DNA from 3 places in the Variovorax sp. PAMC26660 genome. Region 1 is predicted to be linked to each of the others. Evidence: riboswitches for the same ligand, from Rfam matches in the RefSeq annotation. Region 1 holds a riboswitch; each other region holds the start of a gene.
The links. Region 1 has a riboswitch for glycine ahead of H7F35_RS15825 (D-amino acid dehydrogenase). Riboswitches for the same ligand answer to the same signal wherever they lie in the genome.
Positions count from the first base shown of each region.

Region 2: linked by a shared signal. The riboswitch ahead of H7F35_RS19545 (ABC transporter substrate-binding protein) and the one ahead of H7F35_RS15825 (D-amino acid dehydrogenase) in region 1 are both predicted to bind glycine.
Region 3: linked by a shared signal. The riboswitch ahead of gcvT (glycine cleavage system aminomethyltransferase GcvT) and the one ahead of H7F35_RS15825 (D-amino acid dehydrogenase) in region 1 are both predicted to bind glycine.

Region 1 covers NZ_CP060295.1:3,320,761-3,327,640, forward strand. Annotated here, with positions in the region: gene H7F35_RS15820 (FIST C-terminal domain-containing protein) at 1-159, shown strand, start outside; gene H7F35_RS15825 (D-amino acid dehydrogenase) at 180-1,481, opposite strand; glycine riboswitch at 1,573-1,679, opposite strand; glycine riboswitch at 1,683-1,783, opposite strand; gene rfbB (dTDP-glucose 4,6-dehydratase) at 1,900-2,970, shown strand; gene rfbD (dTDP-4-dehydrorhamnose reductase) at 2,967-3,857, shown strand; gene rfbA (glucose-1-phosphate thymidylyltransferase RfbA) at 3,879-4,772, shown strand; gene rfbC (dTDP-4-dehydrorhamnose 3,5-epimerase) at 4,769-5,317, shown strand; gene H7F35_RS15850 (glycosyl transferase) at 5,478-6,880, shown strand, end outside.
Region 2 covers NZ_CP060295.1:4,139,216-4,146,095, reverse strand. Annotated here, with positions in the region: gene H7F35_RS19555 (ABC transporter permease) at 1-468, opposite strand, end outside; gene H7F35_RS19550 (ABC transporter permease) at 489-1,430, opposite strand; gene H7F35_RS19545 (ABC transporter substrate-binding protein) at 1,455-3,020, opposite strand; glycine riboswitch at 3,213-3,337, opposite strand; gene H7F35_RS19540 (hypothetical protein) at 3,487-4,293, opposite strand; gene H7F35_RS19535 (ATP-binding cassette domain-containing protein) at 4,342-4,989, shown strand; gene H7F35_RS19530 (NADP-dependent isocitrate dehydrogenase) at 5,125-6,880, shown strand, end outside.
Region 3 covers NZ_CP060295.1:5,223,830-5,230,709, reverse strand. Annotated here, with positions in the region: gene H7F35_RS24685 (AraC family transcriptional regulator) at 1-348, opposite strand, end outside; gene H7F35_RS24680 (MFS transporter) at 444-1,637, shown strand; gene H7F35_RS24675 (DUF4440 domain-containing protein) at 1,726-2,226, shown strand; gene H7F35_RS24670 (hypothetical protein) at 2,338-2,904, shown strand; glycine riboswitch at 2,939-3,029, shown strand; glycine riboswitch at 3,042-3,149, shown strand; gene gcvT (glycine cleavage system aminomethyltransferase GcvT) at 3,197-4,369, shown strand; gene gcvH (glycine cleavage system protein GcvH) at 4,430-4,801, shown strand; gene gcvP (aminomethyl-transferring glycine dehydrogenase) at 4,851-6,880, shown strand, end outside.

The DNA.
Region 1 (6,880 bases):
GGCGGCCCGCATTTCGGCGCGCCGGGTGCCGAACTGCAGATCGTGCGCCACGCGCTGGGCGACGTGCCGTTGGTCGGCTTCTTCGCTGCAGGCGAGATCGCCCGGCACCATCTGTATGGGTACACGGGCGTGCTGACGGTGTTCACCAGCAACGACTGAGCGAGCGAAGAACGACGCGCTCAGGCTGGCTGCAGTGCGCGCGGCGCGGGCGCCGGCATGCCCGTGAACGCGAAATCGACTTCCGGCGCGAGCCCGCTCACGATCCGCGCGATCGACTTGCCCGAGCCGCAGGCATGCGTCCAGCCGAGCGTGCCGTGGCCGGTGTTCAGGTACAGGTTCGGCAGCTTGGTCTTGCCGATCAGCGGCACGTTGCTCGGTGTGGCGGGGCGCAGGCCGGTCCAGAACTGCGCCTGCGTGGTGTCGCCGGCGCCGGGGAAGAGCTCTTCGACGCGCCGCACGATGGCTTCGCAGCGCACGCGGTTCAGGTCGCGGTCGTAGCCGTTGAGTTCGGCCGTGCCGGCGATGCGCAGGCGGTCGCCCGATTCGGAGGTGTAGCGCGAGAACACGAGCTTGAATTCGTCATCTGTCAGCGAGACCTGGTGGGCCTTCGAGGCATCCTTCACCGGCAGCGTCACCGAGTAGCCCTTGGCCGGGTAGATCGGCAGGCGGATGCCGAGAGGCGCGGCATACAGGGGACTCAGCGAACCCATCGCGAGCACGAAGGCGTCGCCGCGGATGCGCTGGAAACGGCCTTCGGCGTCGGTGGCTTCGACGTGGTCGATGCTGCCGCCGGCTTCACGCAGGGCGGTCACCGTGTGGCTCATCAGGAACTTGACGCCGGCCGCAGCGGCCAGGCCCACGAGTTCGCGCGCGAAGCGGTTGGCATCGCCCGATTCGTCCTCGGCCGTGTAGGTGGCGCCTGCCAGTTGCGGGCGGATGTGGGCGAGGGCGGGCTCGAGCTTCACGGCTTCGTCGGCGGAGATCACGAGGCGCTCGCAGCCCAGGGCGCGCATCTGCTCGGCGGGCTTGAGGGCGCCGTCGAATTCCTTCTGCGTCGTATAGAAATGCAGGATGCCCTGGGTGCGCTGGTCGTAGTTCAGGCCGGTGTCGTGGCGTAACTGCTGCAACGTGTCGCGGCTGTAGGTGCCCAGACGGACGATCTGCTCGATGTTGTGCCGGGTGCGCGCTGGCGTGCATTCGCGCAGGAACTGCAGGCCCCAGAGCCACTGGCGCATGTCGGCGCGGATGCGAAACAGCAGCGGGGCGTCTTCCTTGCCCAGCCATTGCAGCACCTTGAGCGGGGCACTCGGGTTGGCCCAGGGTTCGGCATGGCTGACCGAGATCTGCCCGCCGTTGGCGAAGCTGGTTTCGGCGGCGGGCGTGGCCTGCCGGTCGATGACGGTCACTTCGTGGCCGAGTTGCTGGAGGTAGTAAGCCGAAGTCACGCCGAGCAGGCCGGCGCCAAGAACGATCACGCGCATTTCAAGTACCTTTGAGGTTGTAGCGCTTGAATGGCGGGCGTGGTGTGCTATTTAATCAATAGCAAGCAACCGGACGACCGCCGTCCAAGTTGCCGCTCCCCCTGTCCTCGGTACCTGAGAGATTCACCCTGCTGCACCCGCAGCGGGTTTGCTCCTTCGGTGCACCACGTGGCGTGGTGGCTCTCCAGACGGCATTTCAGTTGGTGCAGTACAGATCCCTTGTTCGGACCGACCTGAGCGTTTATGGGAGTTTGCGCCTTCGGTAGGGCCACCGGGGTGGCCCGCTCTCCTGCAGTGGGGCGATTGTAGGCGGGGCTTGCGCCAGCGCCAAACCTGCGGCTTGGGCCCCTCTGGCCGATGGGATAATCGCCTGTTGGTTTGTCGAAGGGCAAATCGTTTCACAACAACAGGGGACCCCATGATCCTGGTTACCGGCGGCGCTGGCTTCATCGGCGCCAATTTCGTACTCGACTGGATCGCGAACAGCGACGAGCCGGTCGTGAACCTCGACAAACTGACCTACGCGGGCAATCTGGAAACGCTCGCGTCGCTCAAGGGCAACCCGAATCACATCTTCGCGCAGGGCGACATCGGCGACAGCGCGCTGCTCGACCGCCTGCTGGCCGAGCACAAGCCGCGCGCCGTGGTGAATTTCGCCGCCGAATCGCACGTCGACCGCTCGATCCACGGCCCGGAAGACTTCGTCCAGACCAACGTGCTGGGCACCTTCCGCCTGCTCGAATCCGTGCGCGGTTTCTGGAGTGCGCTGCCGGCCGACCAGAAGGCGGCCTTCCGCTTCCTGCACGTCTCCACCGACGAGGTCTACGGCTCGCTCTCCAAGACCGACCCGGCCTTCACCGAGGAACACAAGTACGAGCCCAACAGCCCGTACTCGGCCAGCAAGGCCGCCAGCGACCACCTCGTGCGCGCCTGGCACCACACCTACGGCCTGCCGGTGCTGACCACCAACTGCTCGAACAACTACGGGCCGTTCCACTTTCCCGAGAAGCTGATCCCGCTGATGATCGTCAACGCGCTGGCCGGCAAGCCGCTGCCCGTGTACGGCGACGGCATGCAGGTGCGCGACTGGCTCTACGTGAAGGATCACTGCAGCGCCATCCGTCGGGTGCTCGAAGCTGGCAAGCTGGGTGAAACCTACAACGTCGGCGGCTGGAACGAGAAGCCGAACATCGAGATCGTCAATACCGTGTGTGCGCTGCTCGACGAACTGCGCCCCAAGGCGGATGGCAAGCCGTACAAGGAGCAGATCACCTACGTCACCGACCGCCCGGGGCACGACCGCCGCTACGCCATCGATGCGCGCAAGATCGAGCGCGAACTCGGCTGGAAGCCCGCAGACACCTTCGACACCGGCATTCGCAAGACCGTCGAGTGGTATCTCGCGAACGGCGAATGGGTGCGCAATGTGCAAAGCGGCGCGTACCGTGAATGGGTGGAGAAGCAATACGACGCGAAGGCTGCTGCATGAAGTTGTTGTTGCTGGGCAAGGGTGGGCAGGTCGGTTGGGAGCTGCAGCGCAGCCTGGCGCCATTGGGTGAATTGGTCGCGCTTGATTTCGACAGCACAGATTTCAATGCCGACTTCAGCTGTCCCGAGCAACTGGCCGAGACGGTGCTCAAGGTGCGTCCTGACGTGGTCGTCAATGCAGCAGCGCATACCGCTGTCGACAAGGCCGAGAGCGAGCCCGACTTTGCGCGCAAGCTGAATGCCACGTCACCGGGCGTGGTGGCCGAGGCCGCACAGCAGATCGGTGCGCTGATGGTTCACTACTCCACCGACTACGTTTTCGATGGCAGCGGCAGCAAGCCCTGGAAGGAAGACGATGCGACCGGTCCGCTCAGCGTGTATGGACAGACCAAGCTCGAAGGCGAGCAATTGGTGGCTGCGCACTGCGCCAGGCATCTGATCTTTCGCACCAGTTGGGTTTACGCCGCGCGCGGCGGCAACTTTGCCAAGACCATGCTGCGGCTCGCCAAGGAACGTGACCGGTTGACCGTCATCGACGACCAGTTCGGCGCGCCCACCGGGGCAGAGCTGCTGGCCGACGTGACGGCGCACGCCATTCGCTCCACGCTGCAGGACCCGGCCAAGGCAGGCCTCTATCACGCGATCGCGGGTGGCGAGACATCGTGGTACGGCTATGCGAGATTCGTGCTTGAGATGGCGCAGCAGGCCGGTGTCGAACTCAAGGCCGGGCCGCAGGCCGTCGAAGCCGTACCCACCAGCGCGTTTCCGACGCCCGCTACGCGGCCGCACAACTCGCGCCTCGACACCACCAAGCTGCAGACCACCTTCGGGCTGCGCCTGCCGCCTTGGCAGGAAGGCGTTGCGCGCATGCTGCGCGAGACGCTCTGAGATTCACACGAGAAGAAACGCATGACCACAACTCAACGCAAAGGCATCATCCTGGCCGGTGGCTCGGGCACTCGCCTGCACCCCGCGACATTGGCGCTCAGCAAGCAGCTGCTGCCGGTGTACGACAAGCCGATGATCTACTACCCGCTCAGTACGTTGATGCTGGGCGGCATGCGCGACATTCTGATCATCAGCACGCCGCAGGACACGCCGCGGTTTCAGCAGTTGCTGGGGGACGGAAGCCAGTGGGGCATCAACCTGCAGTACGCGGTGCAGCCGAGTCCGGACGGGCTGGCGCAAGCGTTCATCATCGGCGACAAGTTCGTGGGCAATTCGCCTAGCGCACTGGTGCTGGGCGACAACATTTTCTACGGTCATGATTTCGTTCATCTGCTCGCCGATGCGGATGCAAAGACGTCGGGGGCAACCGTGTTCGCCTATCACGTGCAGGACCCGGAGCGCTATGGCGTGGTCGCGTTCGATGCCAAGGGCAAGGCCAGCAGCATCGAAGAAAAACCGCTGAAGCCCAAGAGCAGCTATGCGGTGACGGGGCTGTACTTCTACGACAACCAGGTGGTCGACATCGCCAAGGCTGTGAAGCCCAGTGCGCGCGGCGAGCTGGAGATCACGGCGGTCAACCAGGAGTACCTTGATCGCGATCAACTGAACGTGCAGATCATGCAGCGCGGCTATGCGTGGCTCGACACCGGCACGCACGACAGCCTGCTCGAGGCGGGGCAGTTCATTGCCACGTTGGAACATCGGCAGGGGCTCAAGATTGCATGTCCCGAAGAAATTTCGTGGCGCAATGGCTTCATCACCACTGAGCAGCTCGAGGCGCTCGCAGCCCCTCTCGAAAAGAGCGGTTACGGCAAATACCTCAAGCACCTGCTGAACGACAAGGTGCGGTCATGAAGGTAACGCCCACCGCTATTCCTGACGTGCTGGTGATCGAACCTAAGGTGTTCGGCGACGCACGCGGCTTCTTCTTCGAGAGCTTCAACCAGAAGGCTTTCGACGACGCCGTCGGCAAGCATGTCGAATTTGTCCAGGACAACCATTCGCGCTCTGTGAAGGGGGTTTTGCGGGGGCTGCATTATCAGATTCAGCAGCCGCAGGGGAAGCTGGTGCGTGTGGTGCGTGGCGCGGTGCTCGATGTGGTTGTGGACATTCGGCGCAAGTCGCCAACCTTCGGGCAATGGGTGTCACAGGAACTGAGCGAAGAAAACCACAAGCAGTTCTGGGTGCCCAAGGGCTTCGCACACGGTTTTCTCGTGCTGAGCGACACCGCTGATTTTCTGTACAAGACGACAGACTATTACTCGCCGGCCAACGAGCGTTGCATTGCCTGGGATGACCCGGAGATCGCCATTGTCTGGCCCGATCTCAAAACAGATTTCGTGCTGTCTGCCAAGGATCAGTCCGGCAAGCGGCTGGCCGACGCTGAAGTATTTGAATGACGCTGCGCGCGGCGCGGCGCCTCGGCGCTTTTCGGGCGCATTCTCCCGCAATTTCCCTCGCCAAATGTGGTTGCAAGCTGCAGCTCACACGCAACGAGCAGGTTCCTGATGAAGGCGAAAGTGAACGACGCGCCTTCTCGTATTTTTCTAAGCGCTGCCAATGACATTCAGATGGACCACTGTTCTTGCCCTGCTCCTCGTAGGCGCTGTGGCAACGGTGACGGGTTTGCAGCAACTGAGCTGGCATTCGATCGCGGCTCTCCGATGGGATGCGCTGCAGCCCTACGCCGTGGTGTTGGCGGGCGGCATGTTCTTCGTCGAGATTTGTTCGCGCTGGCTCGGCATCCATCGCATTGCGGCTGGCGGGATCGCGGCGGCCGCCATCGCATTGATCACGGGCACGGCGGGTGCCTTGCTCGTCGTGATATGGATTGCGCTCGCAAGCCATGTCGTGGGCTCGACGGTCCTGACGATGTGGAGCAAACGCAACGACAACCCTTCGCCCCTGATCGCGGTGTTGGTGGGGGCGGTCATCTATGGAGCCCTGATCGGCTTGGCCGCGCACCGGCCGATTAACTATCCCGGCGTGTATGCCGTGGCCCTGGCATTGCCCGTTATCTTTGGCTGGCGGCAGGTTCGTGTGACGTTGCTGTCGATGAAGGCCTTCGCCCGCAGCAAGTCGACGTCCTGGCTGGACCTGCTGATCGTCGGGGTGGCTCTGCTTCACTTCGTCGTGGGGTTGATGCCGGAAACTGGTCACGATGCCCTCGCGTCGCATCTGTTCATTCCCGCGCACCTGGCGGCGCGCCACGCCTGGGGCTTCGACGTCAGTCTGTACGCATGGGCAGTGATGCCGATGATGGGCGATTGGCTGTTCTCCCTTGGGTACATGTTGGCGGGCGAGGAGGGGGCGCGTCTTGTCAATGTCGGTTTTGTCCTGGCGACCTGCTGTCTCGTGCGCGAACTCGTGCTGTGGGCCGGTGGCAGCCGAATCGGCGCGAAGTGGGGCGCGCTGCTGCTGCTCACCACGCCGCTGACGCTGCTCGAAAGCAGCAGCCTGTACATCGAATCCGTCTGGGCCGCCTTCGCGGTCGCAGGCTCGCTGTCGCTTTTCAGGGCGCTGCAGCGAGACGACCAACGTCCCGTCGACATTCGCTCGGCCGCGATCCTGCTCGGCGGCGCGCTGGCTGCGAAGGCAATCACGCTGGCGATCCTGCCCGGGCTCTTCATCGTGTTCCTGGTGCGCTTCCGCGTGTGGGCCACAAAGGCTTCGGCGGGGCGCTTCGCGCGTGCTCTGGGGTTTTTTGCGCTGGTGGGCTGCATTCCATACCTTACTGCGTGGGTGCTCACCAAGAATCCGCTCTTCCCTTATTTCAACGAAATCTTCCGTTCAAAGCTCTGGCCTCTCGCCAACTTCCAGGACTCGCGCTGGACCAAGGGGTTCAAGTGGGACACGCTCTACCAGGCGACCTTTCATACGGAAACCTTCCTGGAAAGTTGGCCTGGCGCGAGCGGCTTCCAGTGGCTGCTGCTTTTGCTCCCCGCAGTCGTGCTGGTGGCCCG
Region 2 (6,880 bases), 820 kb from region 1:
CATGACGCCGTCCATCAGCCGCATGATCACGCCGTCGATGCGGCGAAAGTAACCGCCCAGCAGGCCCACGAGCATGCCGAACACCATGGCGAGCGCGGCCACGGCAATGCCTACCGTGAGCGACACGCGCGCACCGTACAGCGTGCGGCTCCAGATGTCGCGCCCGAGGCTGTCGGTGCCCATCACGAACAGGTGCTCGAAGGTGTCGCCGGCCAGGCTGTTGAACTCGCCGCGCGTGCCGGGCATGAGGTTGCCGCTGCCGGGGTCGATGGCGGTCGGGTCGATGGTGCCGAGCCACGGCGCGGCCAGCGACATCAGCACGAGCAGCAGCAACACGCTGCCGCCCGCGCGCACCGACCAGTCGGCCAGGATGCGCTTGAGCAGCGAGCGCCGTTGCGGCGGTGCCAGCGCTTCGATGGCGATGTCTGGCACTGTGGCAAGGGGAAGGGGAAGGGTCGAATCGGTCATGGTGTTTCCGTTCACTTCGTTCAGTACCGGATGCGGGGGTCGAACACCAGGTAGCTCACATCGATCAGCAGATTGATGAGCACATAGATGACGGAAAAGAACAGCGTGATGCCCTGGATCAACGGGAAGTCGCGCGACAGCACCGCGTCGACCGTGAGCTGCCCGAGCCCCGGAATGGCGAACACCGTCTCGGTGACCACCACGCCGCCGATCAGCAGCGCAATACCGATGCCGATGACCGTGACGATGGGAATGGCCGCGTTGGCGAGCGCGTGGCGCATCAGCAGCCGCGTCTCGGAGATGCCCTTGGCACGCGCAGTGCGGATGTAGTCCTCGGTCATCGCCTCGGCCACGGCCGCGCGCGTGACACGCGCGATCAGCGCCACGTAGATGATCGACAGCGTGATCGACGGCAGGATCAGGTGCTTGATCCACAGCCAGGGCCCCTGGCTCAGTCGCTGATAGCCCTGCACCGGCAGCCACTGCAGGTGCAGCGCGAAGATCCAGATGAGCACGTAGCCGATCACGAACGCAGGTATTGAAAAGCCCATGACCGAGAAGCCCATCAGCATGCGGTCGAGCCAGCCGCCGTGGCGCCACGCTGCGATCACACCGAGCGGCACCGCGATGAGGATGGTGGCCACCAGCGTCACGGCGGCGAGGGACACCGTGGCCTCGATGCGCTGGCCGATCAGTTCCACCACCGTCTTCTTCATGAAGTACGACTCGCCCAGGTTGCCCTGCAGCAGTTGCGCACTCCAGTGGAAGAACTGCACGGGCAGCGACTGGTTGAGCCCCAGTTGCTCGCGCACGCGGGCGATGTTCTCGCTGGTGCCGCTGTCGCCCACGATGGCGGCGGCCGGGTCGCCGGGCGCGAGCCGCAGCATCAGGAACACGATGAGCGCGACGATGACGAGCACCGGCACGGTCGAGAGAATGCGGCGTGCAAGAAAGAGCAGCATGGGTGACTCCCGGGTCCGGCCGCGTCAGTTCTTCTTCAGGTTCCAGAACACGGCCACCGGCGAGCGCACCACGCCGCTCACCACGCCCTTGCGGTAGGCCGTGAGCGGCTTGTATTCGCCGATGGGCGCGTAGATGCCGGTGTCGTACACGCGCTGCTGGATGGCGGTGGCCAACTCCTTGCGCTTGGGTTCGTCAGTGCTGGCAAGGAAGTCGGACTTGAGCTGCTCCAGCTTGTCGTCGGTGGCCCAGCCGAACCAGCCCTTTTCGCCATTGCCCGTGAGCGGCGCGAAGAACATCGGGTTCATGTTGTCGGCAATGCCCCAGCCGGTGATGAAGAGGTTCCAGCCGCCCTTGTCGACCGGGTCCTTCTTGGCGCGGCGCGTGACCAGCGTGGGCCAGTCCATCGACTGCATGTCGACGTTGAAGCCGGCCTGCTTGAGCAGTTGCGCCATCACCGGCGGAAACTTGTTGAGCACCGCGAAGTCGGCCGGGTACATCAGCACCACGGGCTTGCCGTCATAGCCTGCTTCCTTGAGCAGCGCCTTGGCTTTCTCGAACTGCGGCTTGCCGGTGAAGTAGCCGGTCTTGTCGGACGCGAAGGCCGAGCCGCAGGGGTAGATGGAAGCGCAACTGTTGTACAGCTCCTTGTGCACGAGCTGGGCGCGCATCAGCGCCTCTTGGTTGATGGCCATGAAGGCGGCCTGCGCGATCTTGGGGTTGTCGAAGGGCGGGATCAGGTGGTTCAGGTGCAGCGCGAACGAGCCCTTCGACACGGGGCTGTCGAGCGTGATGGCGGGGTTGTTCTTGAGTGCGGTGTACTGCTCCGACGGCACCCACTCGATCATGTCGACCTCGCCGTTGGCCAGCGCATTGGCCTGCGTCTGCGCGTCCTTCAGGACGATCCATTCCATGCGGTCGACGTACACGTTCTTGCCGCCGGCCGTGCCGGAGGGCGCCTCGGCGCGCGGCACGTACTTGGTGTTCTTCAGGTAGACGATCTTTTCGCCGGGGCGGTATTCGTCCTTCTTGAAGATGTAGGGGCCGGAGCCGGTGGCGTCGTCTATCTGCTTGTCGGCCGGGGTGGCGGCCACGCGCGCCGGCATGATGAAGGGCGGGTTCGACGAAGGCTTGCTCAGCGCGTCGAGCACCATGCCGAAGGGCTCCTTGAAGACGAACCTGAAGCTGTTGGCATCGACCGCCTCGGTCTTGTCCATGGCGGCGAACATCTTCTGGCCCAGGCCGTCGCGCTGGCCCCATCGCTTGAGCGAGGCGAGCACGTCGTCGGAGGTGACAGGCTTGCCGTCATGGAAGGCCAGGCCCTTGCGCAGCGTGAAGTTCCAGGTCTTGCCGTCGGCGCTGGTCGTGTACTTGTCGACCATCTGCGGCAGCACCTTGCCCCGCTCGTCCACGCCGAAGAGCGTGTCGTAGACCATGTAGCCGTGGTTGCGCGTGACGAAGGCGGTGGTCCAGATCGGGTCGAGGATCTTCAGGTCGGACTGCGGCACGAGGCGCAGCACCTTGCCCGCATCCTGCGCGAAGCTGCTCGCCGAAGCGGCGGCAAACAGCGCGCCCGCGAGGAGGGTTGTCATCAGGTTTTTTTTCGACAGCATGCTTCAGTTCTCCGGTGGAAGGAATGGGGAAGGTGTGAACGTGAAAAGGCTTCGGCCACGCGCGGGCCGCCGCCGCGGCAAAGCCGATGGCAGGGATGCGCGAGGCGCTCGGATGAAAGTCATGGACACAGGCTCCGGAAGCGAACAAGGACACCCCGCGCGTTGGCGCGGCGTGCCCCTGCTGTCCTTTGGCCTGAGAGATTCACCATGCGCGCACATCGCACATGGCTTGCCCCTTCGGCGGCTGCCCTCGGCACCTTGAACGGCGCCGGGCAACGCTCTCCAGCGTTAGAAAAAATCCAGTCTTGGGACCTGAGCGTTCTGGGCTATCGCCTTCGGTAATGCACTAACTCGAAGCATCGAGCCGGCATTTCTCCTGGATCGATTTCTCTAAGCAGTTTGTGTGCCACTCGGGCCGCTCAGGCCTGATGGCACGCCGAAAAAACTACTGCATGCCGCCGCCGCAGAAGTCGAGCCCTTCGGTCGAGTCGTCGGTGAAGCTGACGGTGGTGCGCTTGTTGGCGCTGGGACCGGTGTTCGCGGGCCAGTCGCTTTGCAGCCATGTGTAGCGCCACGCATAGGGCTCGCCTGCCTTGGCGGGCTCGTCGTAGGCAATGCGCAGGCTGCCGCGGCTTTCGTCGTGGCAGTGCTGCGAGGTCTTGTAGTCCTTCTCGCTGAAGCAGGCGCGGATCGATCGCGAACACCAGTAAGGAACACCTTCGTGCGCGGCCTTGGCCGGCTGACCCGGCGGCGTGTCCAGCGGCACGAAGTCGGCCGTGACGAAAGACGCGCCACCACCCGAGTAGCTTTCGGACTGGCGCTGCGTCACGGCCGCGGCCCAGCGGCCTTCGGCCAGTGGATAGAGCGCCGGCGCGAGGCTGAGATACACCTCGGGGTCGTCGCTCTTGCGGTCCTGCTGCAGCGAGGCCACGTAGTTCGAGAAGTCGTGCAGGCGATCGAGCTGCCAGGCGGCGGTGGCGGCATTGCGCTTCAGGCGCGCCATGGCCAGCGGCTTCTCTGAAATGACCACGTAGTCGCCGGGCGCGCCACCGCGCGGCCGGTGCAGCGTCAGCGCCTGGGCGTCGCAGGGCTGGGGCAGCAAGGCGCACAGGTGGGCACGCCACTCGGCATCGACGGACTCCGGCGCCTTGACCGCAACGAAGACCTGCGCCGAAGGCGCGGCCATGGCGGGGCCCGCGAGCCCCAGGGCGAGGAGCAAGCTGCCGGCGCCGACGGTGAGGAGTTTTTTCATGCGCGAATGGTAGCCAGCCGTCATCGCCCTATGAGTTAAAACCGCCGCGTGAACACGACCGACTCTCCCCTCCCCCGCCCCCTTCTCCAGATCCAGGACCTCGGCTTCGCATATCCGGGTCAACCCGCACTCGCCGCCGACTGGAACGCCTCCATCGGCCCGGGTGTCACGCTGCTGTACGGCGACACCGGCACCGGCAAGTCCGCGCTGCTCCAGGTGATCGCCGGCCTGCTGCCCGCCACCGGCCGGTTGACCGCGGCCGGCGCGCGACTGGACAGCGCACCCGAGGCCTATCGCCAGAACGTGTTCTTCGTCGATCCCACGACGGACCGGTTCAACGAAGTCACTCCCCGCGAATGCGCGGCCACCCTGAACAAGGGCAACCCGCATTTCAGCGAAGAAAAGTGGCAGGCCCTGGTCGAAGGCTTCGCCCTGAGCCCGCACCTCGACAAGAAGATGTACATGCTTTCGACGGGTTCGAAGCGCAAGGTCTGGATGGCGGCCGGGCTGGCGTCGGGACGCCCGCTGCTCCTGCTGGACGAGCCCACGGCCGGGCTCGATGCCGCGTCGATCCGCTGCCTGTGGGCCACGCTCGCCGGCTTTTCGGGGCAAGCCTCGCAGGCTGTGCTGGTCGCCAGCGCCGCGCGCGTCGACACGGTCCCGCTCGCGGCTTGCATCGACTTGCCGCTGCATTGACACAGGCCGCCGCGGGGTGATCCGGCCGTGAAATGGCATCTCACCGGCGCGCCCGGCGACAATCGGCGGTTCTGGCGGTCAGATCCCGCCTGAACTCCCTGCCACCCGACAACACAGCATTACGGAAGCAAGCGCATGAGCTCGAAGCAACCCACCATCGTCTACACCCTGACCGACGAGGCGCCCCTGCTGGCGACCTACGCGTTTTTGCCCATCATCCGCGCCTTCACCCACCCGGCCGGTATCGACGTCGTCACCAGCGACATCTCCGTCGCGGCCCGCGTCCTCGGCGAGTTCCCCGAATTCCTGAGCGACGACCAGAAAGTGCCCGATAACCTCTCCGAGCTGGGCAAGCTCACGCTCAAGCCCGAGGCCAACATCATCAAGCTGCCCAACATCAGCGCCTCGGTGTCACAGCTCAAGTCCGCGATCAAGGAGCTGCAGGACAAGGGCTACAAGATCCCCGACTACCCCGAGAACCCGACCACGGACGAGGCCAAGGACATCCGCGTGCGCTACAACAAGTGCACCGGCAGCGCGGTGAACCCGGTGCTGCGCGAGGGCAACTCCGACCGCCGCGCGCCCAACGCGGTGAAGGAATACGCGCGCAAGAACCCGCACAGCATGGCCGACTGGAGCCAGGCCTCGCGCTCGCACGTCTCGCACATGCACGGCGGCGACTTCTATCACGGCGAAAAGTCCATGACCCTGGACCGCGCGCGCAACGTCAAGATGGAACTGCTGACCAAGAGCGGCAAGACCGTCGTGCTCAAGTCCAAGGTCGCGCTGCTGGACCGCGAGGTCATCGACTCCATGTTCATGAGCAAGAAGGCGCTGCTGGACTTCTATGAAAAGGAGATCGAGGACGCGCACAAGACCGGCGTCATGTTCTCGCTGCACGTCAAGGCCACCATGATGAAGGTCTCGCACCCCATCGTGTTCGGCCACTGCGTGAAGATCTTCTACAAGGAAGCCTTCGAAAAGCACGGCAAGCTGTTCGACGAGCTGGGCATCAACGTCAACAACGGCATGGTCGATCTGTACAACAAGATCGCCACGCTGCCCCAGAGCACGCAGGACGAGATCAAGCGCGACCTGCACGCCTGCCACGAGCACCGCCCCGAACTGGCCATGGTCGACTCGGCCAAGGGCATCACCAACTTCCATTCGCCCAACGACGTGATCGTGGACGCCTCCATGCCCGCGATGATCCGCAACGGCGGCAAGATGTGGGGCGCCGACGGCCGCCTGAAGGACGTCAAGGCCGTGATGCCCGAATCGACCTTCGCCCGCATCTACCAGGAGATCATCAACTTCTGCAAGTGGCACGGCGCCTTCGACCCCAAGACCATGGGCACCGTGCCCAACGTCGGCCTCATGGCCCAGAAGGCAGAGGAATACGGCTCGCACGACAAGACCTTCGAGATTCCGGAAGACGGCGTCGCCAACATCACCGACCTGGACACCGGCGAAGTGCTGATGAGCGAGGACGTGGAACAGGGTGACATCTGGCGCATGTGCCAGGTCAAGGACGCCGCGATCCGCGACTGGGTGAAGCTGGCCGTCAACCGCGCGCGCAACTCCGGCATGCCGGTGGTGTTCTGGCTCGACGCCTACCGCCCGCACGAGGCGCAGCTGATCACCAAGGTCAAGATGTACCTGCACGAGCACAACACCTCGGGCCTGGACATCCAGATCATGAGCCAGGTGCGCGCCATGCGCTACACGCTGGAACGCGTCGTGCGCGGCCTGGACACCATCAGCGCCACCGGCAACATCCTGCGCGACTACCTGACCGACCTGTTCCCGATCATGGAACTGGGCACCTCGGCCAAGATGCTGTCGATCGTGCCCCTGATGGCCGGCGGCGGCCTGTACGAAACCGGCGCGG
Region 3 (6,880 bases), 1.9 Mb from region 1:
CGTGACGATCAGTTGCCTGAGCAATGCGCCCACGCGGATCACGCGGCACTCGCGCCCGATGTCGGCGCGCGTGCCGGGCTCGACGAAGACGGTGCGCATCTTCACCTCGCCCGCCATGCGGATCTGGTGCTCCATGCCCGGCGGCACCCAGACGCCACGACCGGGCGGCACCACCCAACTGCCGGCCACGGCGCCGACGATCATCACACCCGAGATCGCATGGATGAGCTGGCCGCGCCGGTGCGTGTGCGGCGGAATGAAGGCGTCGCCATCGGGGTCGGTCGCCAGCACCGCGACGGCCCGCGGGGTCGACTCGCCTTGTTCGGGGCGCAGATTCAGTTTGTCCATTTCTCGACGATGCTTGTTGATTCGTAGCGAGAACATCTTCGCACGCCTTCCTACGATGCCTTTCCTCTCAGGAAATCAATCAAGGAAGCGATCGAATGAACAAGCGCCGACTCGGGCTGCTCACCGGCACCCATGCCGTCAATGACCTCTATCAGGGCCTCGTGCCCGCCCTGCTGCCTTTCATGGTGCTGGAACGCGGCTACAGCTACACGGCCGTGAGCGGGCTGATGCTGGCGGCCACCGGGCTGTCGAGCGTGGTGCAGCCGCTGTTCGGCCTGTACGCCGACCGCCATCCGCGCAGCTGGCTGGTGCCGGTGGGCTTTCTGGTGGCGGCGCTGGGCGTGGTGCTGGCGGGCATCAGCCAGAGCTACCTGCTGACCTGGATCGCCATTGCGCTGTGCGGGCTGGGCATTGCGGCGTACCACCCGCCCGCGACGGTGGCGGCGCGCGCGGCCGGCGGCGCGTCGCAAAAGGCGATGAGCGTGTTCTCGGTGGGCGGCACCATCGGCGCCTCGTTCGCGCCGGTGCTGGCGGCCACGGTGGTCGGCGGCGGTGGCCTGTCGCGCAGCTACCTGCTGGGCGTGCCGGCGGTGGCGATGGGCGTGGTGTGGGTGGTGGCCAATGCGCGGCGCGGCGCGGGCGCCGCAGCGGCAGCGTTAGCCAGGAAGCAGGCCGGCAGCGAGCTGTTGAAGCCCCATAACGACTGGCGCGCCTTCAGCCTGCTGGTGGCAACCATCGTGGGCTGGTCGATTCCCTATGTGACGGTGCTGTCGATGCTCTCGCTGCGCATCACGCGTGACCTGCATGGCACCACCTTCCAGGGCGCTGCGGCACTCACCTGCTTCACCGCCTCGGGTGCGGTGGGCGTGCTGCTCGGCGGCTGGCTCGGCGACCGCCTCGGCCGCATGGGCACGATCCGCAGCGGCTACCTGCTGGCATTGCCGGCCCTTGCATGCCTTGTGCTCGCGCCGACGGCCGGCTGGGCGCTGGCCTGTACCGCGCTGCTCGGCCTGGCGATGTTCCTGCCGTTCGCGGCTCAGGTCACGCTGGCGCAGGACTACCTGCCGCGCAACCCGGCCACGGCCAGCGGCATCACGCTCGGGCTGGCGCTGTCGGTGGGCGGGCTGGTGTCGCCGCTGTTCGGCATGCTGTCGGATGCGCGCGGCCTGGGTGTCACGCTGACCGCGGTGCTCTGCGTGCTGTGCGTCGCGACCGTGCTGGCCTTGCGGCTGCGCAACCGGGCACCGGTGATCGCGCCGGTCGACCTCGAAGGGGCCGCGACCGCCTGAACGGGCGCCGGTTCGGCCCACAGCGGATTCACTGCCAGAATCGGCGTCGCGTTCGACGCTGATAACTGACAAAGAGGGAAACCGCGCCATGAATCGATTCGTCACCTGTCTTCTTGCCGGGGGCCTGCTGTCCACGGCAGCCTTTGCTGCCACGCCGGCAGCGCCCACGACGCCAGCCGCCCCGGCAACGCCTGCGGCAGCGACGCCGGCACCGGCACCCGCCGCGGCACCTGCGGCGGCGCCCACTGCCGGCATCGCCGAAGTGGAAACCGCCGTGCGCGCCTGGGCCGCAGCCTGGTCCGCCCGCGACGTGGACCGCTACCTTGCAGCCTACGCGCCCGACTTCACGCCAGCCCGCAACCAGGACCGCAAGCGCTGGGAAGCCGATCGCCGCGCCCGCATCACGGGCAAGTCGAAGATCAGCGTGACCATCGACGACCTGGTGATCAGCGTCAACGGCCAGACCGCCAGCGCCCGCTTCAAGCAGGTCTACCGCGCCGACAAGCTGAACCACACCGACCGCAAGACGCTGGAGCTGCAGCGCGTGGGCAACCAGTGGCTGATCCGCAAGGAAAGCATCGGCGCCTGACCCGCGCCAAGAGCCGGCGACGATTTTTCCCCTGTAAGGGAAATAGGTTCATGAAGATGTCACCGCCGGCCACGATGCTGCAGCCCTCGACCTCCGAAAGCTGTGGCTGCCATGTTTCCCACCAAGACCGACAAGGCGCGCGACGAACTCCAGGGCGGCCAGCGCACGCTCAGCCAGCGTGAGCGCGCGCTGCTGCTGATGGCCGACGGTCGGCGCTCGCTGACCGACTTCAGCCCGCTCTTCACGAACCGTGGCGAAGCCGAGCAGGCGATCCACACGCTGGTGCAGCGGGGCTATCTGGAAGACCCGCAAGCCGCCGCCGCCGTTGCCGCCGCGCAAGCGACAGCCCAGGCCGCTGCGGCTGCGCAGCCCGCCCCGCTGGCCGCCGCCGAGCCGATCCGCATCGCAACCTCCACCGACACCTTCGACGGCAAGCGTTCGCTGGCAACCACGCGCATGTTCCTGTTCGACATCTGCGAGCGCATGTTCGTGCGGCGCGATCCGAAGTTCGCGCTGCAGATGCGCGACGCCCTGCGCGAAGCCCGCGACCGCGAGGCCATGCTGACCATCGCCGCGCTGATGCTCAGCGAAATCGAGAAAACCGCCGGCCCCGAGCGCGCCGAATCGCTGCGCGAGCGCATCGACCGGTTGCTGCCGCCGGCCGAGGTCGTGCACTGAAGCCTGAAGCTGCGGTCCGCGCGATCCACTACACTCGCCCGGGTCAGGAGAGAGCCCCGCACGACGGGGCCGCCGAAGGCGCAGGGGATTCCCGAACGCTCAGGCAAAAGGACTGACAAGGCGCCAGTGCAAACCGGCGTTTCCTTGCTGGAGAGAGGCCGTTGCATGCATTGCACCGGCCCACCGAAGGAGCAAACCCCGATCGTGGGGCGAATCTCTCAGGTAAAGAGGACAGCAGGGGTAGCCCGTGGCGTTGCAGCCATGGATTTCGACTGCCCCTTTGGAGTGCCCCGTGGCCGCTTCCTCCGCTTCCGACGCCCAACTTCTCAAGACGCCGCTCTACGACCTGCACGTGGAACTCGGCGCCCGCATGGTCCCCTTCGCCGGCTACTCGATGCCGGTGCAATACCCCGCCGGCCTGATGGCCGAGCACAAGCACACGCGCGACGCGGCCGGCCTGTTCGACATTTCGCACATGGGCCAGTTGCGCCTGGTCGGGCCCGACGCGGCCGCCGCCTTCGAGACCCTGATGCCGGTCGACGTGATCGACCTGCCCGCCGGCAAGCAGCGCTACGGCCTGCTGCTGAACGACGAAGGCGGCATCCTGGACGACCTGATGTTCTTCAACGAAGGCAACGGCTCGATCTTCGTGATCGTGAACGGCGCCTGCAAGGTGGACGACATCGCCCACATCCAGCGCCAGATCGGCGCGCGCTGCGACGTTCAGCCCCTGCCCGACCACGCGCTGCTCGCGCTGCAAGGCCCGCAGGCCGCCGCCACGCTGGCGCGGCTGTCGCCCGGCATCGAGCGCTTCGTGTTCATGACCGGCGGCGCGGTGCAGATCGGCGGCATTGCCGCCTTCATCACCCGCAGCGGCTACACCGGCGAAGACGGCTTCGAGATTTCGGTGGCCGCCAAAGATGCCGACGCTCTGGCCCGCCTGCTGCTGGCCCAGTCCGAGGTCAAGCCCGTCGGCCTCGGTGCGCGCAATTCGCTGCGGCTCGAAGCCGGCCTGTGCCTGTACGGCAACGACATCGACACCACGACCACGCCGGTCGAGGCCTCGCTCAACTGGGCGATGCAGAAGGTGCGCCGCGCGGGCGGCGCGCGCGAAGGCGGCTTTCCGGGCGCGGCCAAGATCCTGGCGCAGCTCGCCGCAGTCACGGCAGGGGCCGCCGGCCACACCGACCACGACACGCTCAAGCGCAAGCGCGTGGGCCTTGTCGCCCTCGAGCGCATTCCGGTGCGCGACGGCACGGTGCTGCAGTCCTTCGAGGGCCAGGACATCGGCGTCGTCACCAGCGGCCTGCTCGGCCCGACGGCCGACCGCTGCATCGCCATGGGCTATGTGGCCACCGCCTTTGCCGAACCCGGCACGCGCGTGCAGGCCATCGTGCGCGGCAAGCCCGTGCCGATGGAAGTCTCGACCATGCCTTTCGTGCCGACCCGCTACTACCGCGGCTGAACACTGCAGACCCGGCTAGGCTCTGCACCCCGATTCATTTTTTCCACGAGGAGTTTTCCCATGAGCATCAAGTACACCAAGGACCACGAATGGGTGTTGGCCGAGGGCGGTGCCGCCACCGTCGGCATCACCCTGCACGCGCAGGACGCGCTGGGCGACGTGGTGTTCGTCGACCTGCCTGAAGTCGGCAAGACCTTTGCGCAAGGCGAAGTCGCCGGCGTCGTCGAATCGGTCAAGGCCGCCGCCGACGTGTTCATGCCCGTGTCGGGCGAGATCACCGAAGTGAACGAAGCGCTGCGCGCCGATCCGTCGCTTGCCAACAGCGACCCGCTGGCCAGCGGCTGGTTCTTCAAGGTCAAGCTGAGCGAACCCGCGCAACTCGACGCGCTGCTCGACTCGGCCACCTACGACAAGTTCGCCGCCGAATCCTGATCCACCGCGTTCCCCCGCCTTTCCTTCTTCTCCCCAAGCCTTCACCGCCATGCCGATTCCCGCCCTTCCCTCTTTGCAAGAACTAGAGAACGCCGAAGAATTTCTCGCCCGCCACATCGGCATCGATGCGGCGGACGAGGCGCGCATGCTGCCGGTGATCGGCTCGGCGACGCGGGCGGAACTCATCGACGGCATCGTGCCCGCGGCCATCCGCCGCACCAGGCCCATGCGCCTGCCCGCACCGGTGACCGAAGCCGATGCGCTGGCCGAACTGAAGGCGATGGCGTCGAAGAACAAGGTGTTCAAGAGCTTCATCGGCCAGGGCTACTACGGCACGCACACGCCGGGCGTGATCCTGCGCAACGTGCTCGAAAACCCCGCCTGGTACACCGCCTACACGCCCTACCAGGCCGAAATTTCGCAGGGCCGCATGGAAGCCCTGCTCAACTTTCAGACGATGGTGTGCGACCTCACGGGCATGGCCATCGCCAACGCATCGATGCTCGACGAAGCCACGGCGGCCGCCGAGGCCATGACGCTCGCCAAGCGCAGCGTGAAGAGCAAAAGCAACGTGTTCCTGGTCTCGGGCGACTGCCATCCGCAGACCATCGAAGTCATCAAGACGCGCGCCGCGCCGCTGGGCATCGAGGTCAAGGTGAGCACCGTGTCCGAAACGCTGCCGCACCTGATGGTGAGCGGCGAGTTCTTCGGCGTGCTCGCGCAATACCCCGCCACCACCGGCCACGTGCACGACCTGCGACCGCTCGCGGGCCACGCGCACCAGTGCGACGCCGCCTTCATCGTCGCGGCCGACTTGCTGGCACTCACTTTGCTCGTCGCGCCAGGCGAGTTCGATGCCGACATCGTCTGCGGCACCACGCAGCGCTTCGGCATGCCGCTGTGCAACGGCGGCCCGCACGCCGCCTACCTGGCTTGCCGCGACTCGTTCAAGCGCTCGCTGCCGGGTCGCCTCGTCGGTGTGAGCGTCGACACGCACGGCCAGCCCGCCTACCGCCTCGCGTTGCAAACGCGCGAGCAACACATCCGCCGCGAGAAGGCCACATCCAACATCTGCACGGCGCAGGTGCTGCCGGCCGTCGTCGCCAGCATGTACGCCGTGTACCACGGGCCCGATGGCCTGACGCGCATCGCACAGCGCGTAGCGGCGCTCACCGCCATCCTCGCGCAAGGCCTCGCGCAGATGGGTCGCGAGCCGGTCAACACCACCGCCTTCGATTCGCTGACCGTCCGCACCGACGACGACACGCCGAAGATCATCGAGCGTGCCTACGCCGCCGGCGTCAACCTGCGCCAACGTTTGCAGCAGCACCTGGGCATCTCGCTGGACGAGACCAGCACGCGCGCCGACGTCGAAACGCTGTGGGCCCTGTTCGTGCCCGCCGGCACGCCGATGCCGCGCTTCGACGACCTTGCCGGCAAGGCCGTGCCGCTGATCCCCGAAGACCTGCGCCGCACCAGCCCCTTCCTCACGCATCCGGTGTTCAACACGCACAAGAGCGAAACCGCGATGCTGCGCTACATCCGCAGCCTGTCCGACAAGGACCTCGCGCTCGACCGCAGCATGATCCCGCTGGGCAGCTGCACGATGAAGCTCAATGCGACCAGCGAGATGATCCCGATCACCTGGCCCGAGTTCGCGAACATCCACCCCTTCGCACCGGCCGACCAGCTGCAGGGCTACGCGCAACTCGACGCGCAACTGCGCGCCTGGCTGTGCGAAGCGACTGGCTACGCGGGCATCAGCCTGCAGCCCAATGCCGGCTCGCAAGGCGAATACGCCGGCCTGCTGGCCATCCGCTCCTTCCATGAAGCCAAGGGCCAGGGCCATCGCAACATCTGCCTGATTCCGTCGTCGGCGCACGGCACCAATCCCGCGAGCGCGCAGATGGTGGGCCTGCAGGTGGTGGTGACGGCCTGCGATGCGCAGGGCAACGTCGACATGGACGACCTGAAGCGTGCCTGCGAGAAGCACAGCGCCAACCTGGCGGCCGTGATGATCACCTACCCCAGCACGCACGGCGTGTTCGAGACCCGCGTGAAGGAGCTGTGCGAGCTGGT